Regions from separate parts of the Rahnella sp. CFA14(1/10) genome, predicted to be linked through region 2. Evidence: predicted binding sites of a transcription regulator. Region 2 holds the regulator's gene; each other region holds the start of a gene.
The links. The regulator PhoB, encoded in region 2, activates phosphate uptake and scavenging genes when phosphate is short. The targets are predictions, from matches to a motif close to CTGTCATAAAACTGNCNNAT.
Positions count from the first base shown of each region.

Region 1: nudF (ADP-ribose diphosphatase) is a predicted target of PhoB. The motif match lies at 1,928-1,947, and genes of this name have one in related genera.
Region 3: ugpB (sn-glycerol-3-phosphate ABC transporter substrate-binding protein UgpB) is a predicted target of PhoB. The motif match lies at 2,310-2,329, and genes of this name have one in related genera.

Region 1 is NZ_SEWS01000007.1:106,917-110,201, reverse strand. It holds gene EVX52_RS15165 (DUF1190 family protein) at 1-83, opposite strand, end outside; gene tolC (outer membrane channel protein TolC) at 269-1,765, opposite strand; gene nudF (ADP-ribose diphosphatase) at 1,990-2,622, shown strand; gene EVX52_RS15150 (DUF1249 family protein) at 2,622-3,047, shown strand; gene cpdA (3',5'-cyclic-AMP phosphodiesterase) at 3,075-3,285, shown strand, end outside.
Region 2 is NZ_SEWS01000012.1:96,960-100,244, forward strand. It holds gene phoR (phosphate regulon sensor histidine kinase PhoR) at 1-1,059, opposite strand, end outside; gene phoB (phosphate response regulator transcription factor PhoB) at 1,082-1,771, opposite strand; gene sbcD (exonuclease subunit SbcD) at 1,999-3,237, shown strand; gene sbcC (exonuclease subunit SbcC) at 3,234-3,285, shown strand, end outside.
Region 3 is NZ_SEWS01000013.1:85,166-88,450, reverse strand. It holds gene ugpA (sn-glycerol-3-phosphate ABC transporter permease UgpA) at 1-740, opposite strand, end outside; gene ugpB (sn-glycerol-3-phosphate ABC transporter substrate-binding protein UgpB) at 881-2,194, opposite strand; gene EVX52_RS22455 (hypothetical protein) at 2,500-3,285, shown strand, end outside.

The DNA of each region.
Region 1 (3,285 bases), on a different contig from region 2:
ATCGCCAGGGCGACAGGAGTAATTCTAGAGCTACGCCATGATTTACGGAAGGTAGCCAGGTTAACGTGTTGTGTCCGTTTCATCGTTCTTATCCCATGTTTAGGGCTTTTTTGCCCTTTCCCAGTAGGGTCTAAGAATAGGGGAAAGCGGGTGATTGTTAAAGCAGCGACAGGCAATTGTTACGAGACTTTACAGAGCGGCGTGACTCAGGCAAAAAAAAGCAGCCTTTTCAGGCTGCCTTGATGGAAATGCGGGGGACTTTTCAGAATCAATTCTGGAAAGGATTGCCACTTTTCTTCGGTGTTGCGGTTGCTGTTGTTGCGCTGGCTTTCTGAGCACGAGGCGCAGCTGCCGGGGTGCTTTTGCCGTAACCGTCTGCCGCAGCATCCTGATCAGGTGTTTCTGGTGCCACCTGATCCGGTGCGGTTGGGATGGGTTTACCCAGGGCACCGTTGAGTGCCAGCAGATCGCTTTCGTTCAGTGTACCCAGTGCTGATTTGATGTTCAGCTGATTAATCAGGTACGTATAACGCGCACTGGAAAGTTGCTGTTTGGCGTTATACAGCGTGGTGGTGGCATCCAGAACATCCACAATAGTACGGGTACCGACCTGATAACCGGCTTCCATCGCATCTAAAGAACTCTGAGCAGAAACAACGGCTTGTTTATACGCGTTGATGCTACTGATCGAGGCAGAGATGTTATTGAAGGAAGAACGAACGGTCTGCACGACGCTGCGGTGCGCGCTTTCAAGCTGCTCGCTGGCCCCGACAAAACTGTACTGTGCCTGTTTCACCTGAGAGGTGACAGAACCGCCACTGTACAATGGCAGGGAGAAGCTCAGCCCAATCTTGTTCTGGCCAGCATCGGCGTCCTGATAACTGGAAGAACCACCCGTTTTGTCGCCGTGATATTTGGTATTGCTGATACCGGTTGAGGCAGTCAGATCAACCGTAGGCATATGGCCGGTTTCCGCATAACGAATTTGCTCACGTGCCAGATCCTGTGACAGACGGGCAGACAGCAAGCTCAGGTTACGGCTTTCTGCTTCTTTCAACAGCGTGGCGACCGGTTGCGGGCGCGTGGTGTTGAAGTTATCGACATTCAGCGAAGACAGTTGCGGGTAATACATACCGGTAACCTGACGCAGGGACTCCAGCGCATTATCCAGGTTATTACGCGCAGTCACTTCGTTAGCCAGTACGGTGTCGTATTGTGAACGGGCGTTCTGCACGTCGGTAATCGCAACCAGCCCCACGTTAAAGCGCTGAGTGGTTTGATCTAACTGACGGTAAATAGCCTGTTTCTGTGCTTCGGTATACGAAAGCGAATCGATTGCACTCAATACGTTGAAATAAGCCGTTGCAGTATTGAGGATCAGAGATTGTTGATCCGTCTGGTAAGACACATCCTGAATACCGGCAGTTTTTTCCTGCAGTGTCAGGGCGCGCCATTTTGACATATCAAAGATGGTCTGCGTTAATTGCAGGCTGGCACTGCCAACGTCGCTGTTAACGCCATTCGCATCACGGTACCCATTGGTGTAATTGTAATCCGCACCCAATCCGAGTTGCGGTAATAAAGGACTGCGGCTTTCGTTAATTTTTTCGAATGCAGCATCCCGGTCAGCAGCAGATTTGCGCAGGTCCGGGTTACTTGTCCTGGCTTGCTGATAGACCTGCATCAGGTTTTCGGCCTGGCTTATCGTACTGAAGCCGCCCAGGCTGAGTCCGATGAGAAGGGGGAGCAGTTTCTTCATTTGCATTCCTTGTTGTGCAGCAATGTTGTTATGTATGGTGGCGCAGTCAAATTAACCCATAGACGCGGATTCTAGCAGAGTCAGGCTAGCGGGGCGGTTGGCTTAACGTGCCTTCCCGAGTGAATGAGCCTAAATCTATCACAAACAACCTTGATTATTATTAACGCATTTTCATCAAACTGACCTCAAAGGGCAATAAATTACCTCTGTGAGGGATAAGGAAACATTCCATGTCTTCATTTAAACGGTCACCGGTTACTTTCGGCAAAGATGATGTAGAAATTATTGCACGCGAGACACGATATAAAGGTTTTTTTTCTATTATTGCATATCGGTTTCGCCATCGGCTGTTTAATGGAGAAATGAGCGCAGAAGTCGTCCGTGAAGTTTTTGAGCGCGGCCACGCTGCGGTACTCTTACCTTATGATGCGAAAAGGGATGAAGTTGTGCTGATAGAACAGATCCGCATCCCTGCTTTGGATTCCAGTGATACTCCTTGGCTTCTGGAGATGGTCGCCGGTATCATTGAAGAGGGCGAGACAGTGGAAGATGTTGCCCGCCGCGAAGCACTCGAGGAAGCGAACATTGTGGTGAAACGCTGCAAACCGGCTGTGAATTACCTGGCAAGTCCGGGCGGAACCAGCGAGCGTCTTTCCATTATGGTCGGTGAAGTTGATGCCACGACGGCAGAAGGAATTCACGGTCTGGAAGCAGAAAATGAAGACATCCGGGTACATGTGGTCAGCCGTGAGCAGGCTTACCGGTGGGTGGAAGAAGGAGCGATAGACAATGCGGCGTCAGTGATTGCCCTGCAATGGCTGCAGCTGCACCATGAATCCCTGAAAAAAGAGTGGGCTAACTAATGATTAAGCGCTATACCCCTGACTTCCCTGAAATGATGAGATTGTGTGAAACAAATTTTGCACAATTGCGCCGTTTGATGCCACGCACCGATGAACCTGGTGAAACGGTGACATATCAGGTGAGTAGCGCAACGTATTGCCTGACGATCCTTGAATCAACACGTTATACATCCCTGATAGAAATCAAACAGACTGCGCCGGCCGTGAGTTACTGGAGCCTGCCTTCGCTCACCGTTCGCCTGTATCATGATGCGATGGTGGCCGAAGTGTGTGCGAGTCAGCAGATCTTTCGCTTCAAAGCACGTTATGATTATCCGAATAAAAAGTTGCATCAGCGTGATGAAAAGCATCAAATTAACCAGTTCCTTGCGGATTGGCTGCGTTATTGCCTTGCGCACGGAGCGATGGCAATTCCGGTTTGTTAGACAGACTTCAACAACAAAGGAAACGATTTGGAAAGCCTGTTTACACTGCCTTTGGTGAATGGGGCCAAAGTCAGGATTCTACAGATTACTGATACCCATCTTTTTGCCGGTGAAGATGAAACGTTGTTAGGCGTAAATACGTTTAACAGCTATCGCGCAGTGCTGGACGCCATCAAAGCGCAGCAGCGTGAAGTCGATATTATCGCGGCAACAGGGGACCTGGCACAGGATCAGTCGG
Region 2 (3,285 bases):
CTGGAATTGCGCGCCATGCGGCGTTTGCTGCCAGCTGACTTCAATCCGCGTCCCGGCAGGCGTGTGGTTGACGGCGTTATACACCAGATTCGATACCGCACTGCGCAACTGATCTTCATTACCAAAGACGTTCAGTTTGTCATTAATGCGAAACACCACCTCATGCCGGCCGTTGCTTAACGTTTGCACCTCACGTTCGAGCATACCGAGCATCACCGGAATATCGACTTTCTCATGCAAATCAATATTCGCTGAAGCTTCGATTTTCGACAGCGTCAGCAACTGCTTCACCAGCCCGTCCATTCGCCGCGTCTGTTCCTGCATGGTATCCAGTGCTTTGGTGCGGAAAGGTTCTTCCAGTTTGGCGTCTTCCATCATTTCCAGATATCCCTGCAATACGGTCAGCGGGGTTCTCAGCTCATGACTGACGTTAGCAAAGAAGTTACGCCGTGCACCTTCAAGCTGACGCATCTGTGTGACATCGCGTGCCACCATCAGCAGTTGCCCTTCTGAATAAGGCATAACGCGAAACTCGACGTAATGCTCATTATTGAGTTGCAGATTCAGCGCCCGGCTGAAATCGCGGGTCTGGATCCACAACCGGAATTCCGGATAACGCAGCAGGTTGAAGATATGTTGCCCGTTATCTTCCGGCCAGCGGAAACCGAGCAGATCCTGCGCCAGCCCGTTACACCAGAAAATATTGCCTTCTTCCGTAGTCAGCACCACGGCATCGGGCAGCGATTCAGCACCGCTGCGAAAACGTTTGATCAACTGACCTAATTCGCGACGCCGGCGCCGGTTGCGCATCTGCATCTGGTTAAGCCCGTAGAACAGCGGCTCCCAGCTCCAGCGGCCGTTCGGCGGCGTAATACTGCGGTCAAGCCACAGCCAGTGAGAGAGTTTAAGCTGGTTGTAATAATTCCAGCCCAGTGCCGCAACCAGCGACACAAACAGGAGCCAGCCGAAATGACCGACGAAAATACCGAGAATTAACGCTGGCAGACAAAAGAGAAAAAATTCGCCGGCCAATCGTTTCCATGACAAACGTTCTAGCACACAGATTCTCCGCTGTGAGGACTCAATAACGCGTTGAAAAACGGTATCCGGTACCACGAACAGTCTGGATCATTCTGTCATGTCCGCTGGTTTCCAACGCCTTACGCAAACGACGAATATGCACGTCTACGGTGCGATCTTCCACATAAACGTTAGTGCCCCAGACGTTATTGAGCAACTGTTCCCGGCTATAAACACGTTCAGAATGCGTCATAAAGAAGTGTAATAACTTAAATTCTGTCGGCCCCATATCAAGCGCCTGTTCGTTGGCCATCACCCGGTGAGACGAGGGATCCAGGCTTAAACCCTGCATGTCGATCACTTCTTCCACCGCCATTGGCGAGATGCGACGCATCACCGCTTTAATGCGGGCAACCAGCTCTTTCGGGGAAAACGGTTTGGTGATGTAATCATCGGCACCGACTTCGAGGCCACGCACCCGATCTTCTTCTTCACCGCGTGCGGTCAACATCATCACCGGAATTTCGCGGGTCAGCGCCTCACGTTTAAGATGCTTAATAAACTGAATACCGGAACCGCCAGGTAACATCCAGTCGAGCAGGATAAGTTCAGGGTAAGGTTCAACAAGCTGCCCAATCGCTGAATCAAAATCCTCAGCTTCTACGGCCTGATAGCCATTTTGTTCCAGTACAAAACACACCATTTCACGGATTGGAGCTTCGTCTTCAACCACCAATATACGTCTAGCCATCGTAGGTCCTGCCAATAGGTTAGCGATCTTTTATTTGATTGCGGGCGCCATTATGCGTCAGTTTTGTGACAGATTTATGAACGAAAAGAATGGTTCATTACAGTCAAATATGACAGATAATTAGCGGCCATCTTGCTGAAATTGGACTGATTTATCGGGGACATCTCCCCCCGCCGACGTTTATACTTTGCCCCATTGTCGTCATCCAGGGTTCATACAGGAGTCTCATGCGCCTGATCCACACGTCAGACTGGCATCTTGGCCAGTACTTTTTCACCAAAAGCCGTGCAGCCGAACATCAGGCATTTCTGCGCTGGCTGACCGGTCAGGTGCAGCAACATCAGGTCGACGCCGTGATTGTCGCGGGTGATATTTTCGATACCGGATCACCGCCCAGTTATGCCCGCGAATTGTATAACCGCTTCGTGGTGGAATTACAACAAACCGGCTGTCAGCTGGTGGTACTGGCTGGCAACCACGATTCCGTCGCAACACTTAATGAATCACGCGAGCTACTTTCCTGCCTGAATACGCGGGTGATTGCCACTGTCGGCGAAAATCTGTCTGAACAGATTTTGGTGCTCAGTCAGCGTGACGGAAAACCGGGCGCGGTACTGTGTGCCATCCCGTTTTTACGCCCGCGTGATCTGCTGGCCAGTCAGGCCGGTCAGTCCGGCAGCGACAAACAACTGGCATTGCAGGAAGCCATCGCCGCACATTATGACGCGCTCTGGCAGGCCGCGCAGGCCAGGCGTGATGAACTTGGCATACCGCTGCCCGTTATTGCAACCGGCCATCTGACCACCGTTGGCGTCAGTACTTCTGATTCCGTGCGTGACATCTATATAGGCACACTTGACGCCTTCCCCGCGCAGGCGTTCCCGCCGGTTGATTATGTGGCGCTTGGCCATATTCACCGCGCACAGTGCGTCGCAAAAACTCACCACATCCGTTACAGCGGTTCGCCAATTGCCCTGAGCTTTGACGAACTGAGCAAAGCCAAAAGTGTGTATCTGCTCGATTTCGACGGGGCAACGCTCAGTGCCATCGACACGCTGGAAATTCCTGTTTTCCAGCCCATGCAGATACTCAAAGGCTCGCTGGCGGAAATTGAAAAGCAACTGGCGCAGTTCGAAGGCGGCGATGCACAAAAACCCGTCTGGCTTGATATCGAAGTCGCCACGCAGGATTATCTCAGCGATATTCAGCGGCGTATTCAGGCGCTGACTGCGGATTTGCCGGTGGAAGTTGTCCTGTTGCGCCGCAGCAAAGAACAGCGCATCAGCAGCATTGAGCAGCAGGAAAAAGAGACCCTCAGTGAACTGAGCGTCAGCGACGTCTTTGAACGGCGGCTGGCGCTGGAGCCGGACCCTGATGCCCCCCGTCAGGCGCGGATGCGCACTCTTTTTGCTCAGGTTGTTGAGCAGGTCACGCACGGTCAGAATGCAGAGGACAGCGCACAATGAAAATTCTCAGCCTGCGTTTAAAAAACCTGAACTCGCTGGAAGGCGAAT
Region 3 (3,285 bases), on a different contig from region 2:
GTTGTCGCCTGTACCGGGCCACCGGCCGTCGCGGCATCAATCACCGGGAAGGTATCAAAGAAGGCGTAGACCAGATTGACCACCAGCAGGAAGAAACTGACCGGCGAAATCAGCGGCAACACCAAATGGAAGAACCGGCGAACCGGACCCGCACCATCGATAGCCGCCGCCTCCACCAGAGATTTGGGGATCGACTGCAATGCCGCCAGGAAGAACAGGAAGTTGTAACTGATTTGCTTCCAGACCGATGCCAGCACCACCAGAAACATCGCCTGACCGCTGTTTTGCGCGTGGTTCCAGTTATAGCCCATCGAGCCTAAGAAATGGGTGATCAGACCGAGGCCGGGGCTGAACAGGAACATCCACAATACGGCGGCCACGGCAGGCGCAACGGCGTATGGCAGGATCATCAGCGTCTGATAAATCCGGCTGCCGCGTACAACGTGATCGACCAGCGCCGCGAAAAACAGCGAAACGGCCAGCCCGATAAACGCCACCATAAAGCTGAATTTCAACGTGGTATAAAACGAATCGAGATAGTACGGGTCCTGAAACAGCTGTATGAAGTTAGTCAGACCGGCAAACGTACTGGATAAGCCGAACGGATCCAGCGTCTGAACCGAATACCACAGCGCCTGACCTGCAGGCCACAGGAAAAATATCGCGGTGATCAGCAGCTGTGGCAATACCAGCGCGTAGGGCAGCCAGCTGCAACCAAAACCGGGACGGTGTGAACTCATGATGGTGTACTCGTTGATGCGATGGCGGGTTTAGCTCCTCCCCCTGCGAAGGGGAGGTTGGGAGAGGGTTTTGCAAACGACTAAGCTGTCTTTAATACCCCACCAACCCTCCCCTTCGCTGGGGAGGGAGCAAAACTGGATTACTTAGTAGAAGCTTCGAAGCGACGGAGTAACAAATTCCCGCGCTGTACCGCAGTATCTAATGCTTCTTTGGCAGTTTTCTTACCACTCCATACGCTTTCCAGTTCTTCATCCACGATGGTGCGGATCTGAGGCATGTTGCCCAGACGCAGACCCTTGGTGAACGGCAATGGCGGCTTGTTCAGCATCTGGCGGGTAGCAACGTCAGAACCCGGGTTCTTGTCGTAGAAGCCCTCTTTTTTGGTCAGTTCATACGCGGCGGTGGTCACCGGCAGATAACCGGTTTTCTGATGCCATTCGGCAGCAATTTCAGGTGTGGTCAGGAATTGCAGGAATTCGGCAACGCCTTTGTAGGTATTTTTGTCTTTGCCGTTCATTACCCACAGGCTTGCACCACCGATGATGGCGTTTTGTGGGGCGCCTTTGATGTCTGCGTCGTAAGGCATCATGCCTACGCCATAGCTGAATTTAGAATACTGACGGATGTCAGCCAGGGAACCGGAAGAGGCGGTGGTCATTGCGCAATCGCCGTTATAGAACTTGGCGGTGGATTCATCCTTACGACCAAAATAGGTGAAATCACCTTTTTTGTTCATGTCTTCCAGCATCTGAATATGTTTGATTTGCTCTGGTTTGTTGAATTCCAAAACAGCATCCGTGCCATCGAAGCCATTATTTTTGGTAGCGATCGGCAGACCATGCCAGGCGCTGAAGTTCTCGATTTGGATCCAACCCTGCCAGCCACTGGCGTAGCCACATTTCATGCCAGCTTCACGTAATTTCTCGGTGTACACCGCCATATCCTGCCAGGTTTTTGGCGGCTGATCCGGATTAAGACCGGCTTTCTTAAAAGCGTCTTTGTTGTAATACAGCACCGGCGTGGAGCTGTTGAAAGGCTGGGACAGCAGGCGGCCTTTGGAATCGGAGTAATAACCCGAAACAGTCGGCACAAACTGGGAAACGTCTTCTTTAATCCCTGCATCACTGAACACTTCGTAAACCGGTTTGATGGCTTTGCTGGCCATCATGGTCGCGGTGCCCACTTCGTAAACCTGCAGAATCGCAGGCGCATTACCGGTTCGGTACGCTGCAATCCCAGCCGCCAGGCTTTCGTCGTATTTGCCTTTATAGACAGGCACAATTTTGACATCAGGGTGCGTCTGGTTAAAACGGTCGGCCAGCGAGTTCACTTCTTTGCCTAACTCGCCATCCATAGAGTGCCAGAAAGGAATTTCTGTCACAGCAAAAGCATTGGCGCTGAAAGCCAGCGCCAGCGCGGTGCCAATGACCGTTTTTTTGAGGTTGATGAACATGCCTGTCTCCTGAATTCTGCTGGTGTAGAACAAGTGCAGAGAAATAATGGATATTAAGAAACGTTTTTATTCGGGAGCTAACATGACATGGAAAAATGACAGAAAAACATAAAATCAATGACAGTAATATGACAGCGATGTTAAATAAAGCTTTGTAGGGCATTGCTTAATTCATAATGAATTCGACTTGAACAGCCACTAAAATTATCATGCACTCAGAAAAATCTACCACCCACCTCATTTACAACCCCTTAAATAACATACAAATACAAGGTGAAATTAAGAAAAATGGAAGATAAGAACATATGCCAGATAAAATATGGACGATAGAGGAATTTAAAAAGCAATCCAATCTGGGATTGTTTCACAGAAGGGCCAATGTTTATCTGGCTCATATTGATACGCTCTTACAACATTACAAAATCATTACGTTAGAAACGCCCGATTTAGAAGCCAATCTGCTGCTAATGATTTGTGATGCCTGTCAGAAATATTATCACCGTAAGCCTGCAAACCATCGCGCTGCGGCGGTCATGATACTTCATGATCAGGCTCTTAAACGCGCTAAGGCCCTCACTCTTCAACTCGTGACCGGCGATAGCTCAGGCCACGGACTTCGGGGTTGGGCTAAAGTCAGGGCGGCAGTAAAACCTTTTGTGGTGGGAATAACGGGCAAAACACATCACCGTTTACATCAAGATTACTGGCAGGAAGCATTAATACCCGGCCATTTTCCTTTAGCAAGGGCCATTGCTTATAGTAAAGACCCGTTATCAATCTGGAAGACGTCCTCAAGCCCATTGAGTTTTTTGGACTGGCTGCGTGAATTTTATATTCCGGATATGTTTGATAATAAAAAGGGAGAAGAATTACTACGCAGACTGCAAATGGGCGTCACTTATTTAGACAGCGCACAGCGTGAAGATAAAAAAATTTATATCAACAATGGCATCATTTATAATTCACGCGGTGAACGGTTTCACACGGGTAATATGAGCACCAATACTGCTGGCGAGGGATGGGCCATATTTGTGATGGCGCCCAATAATAGCCTTTACGCTAACGATCATAGGGTGGATATTTTCCACCAC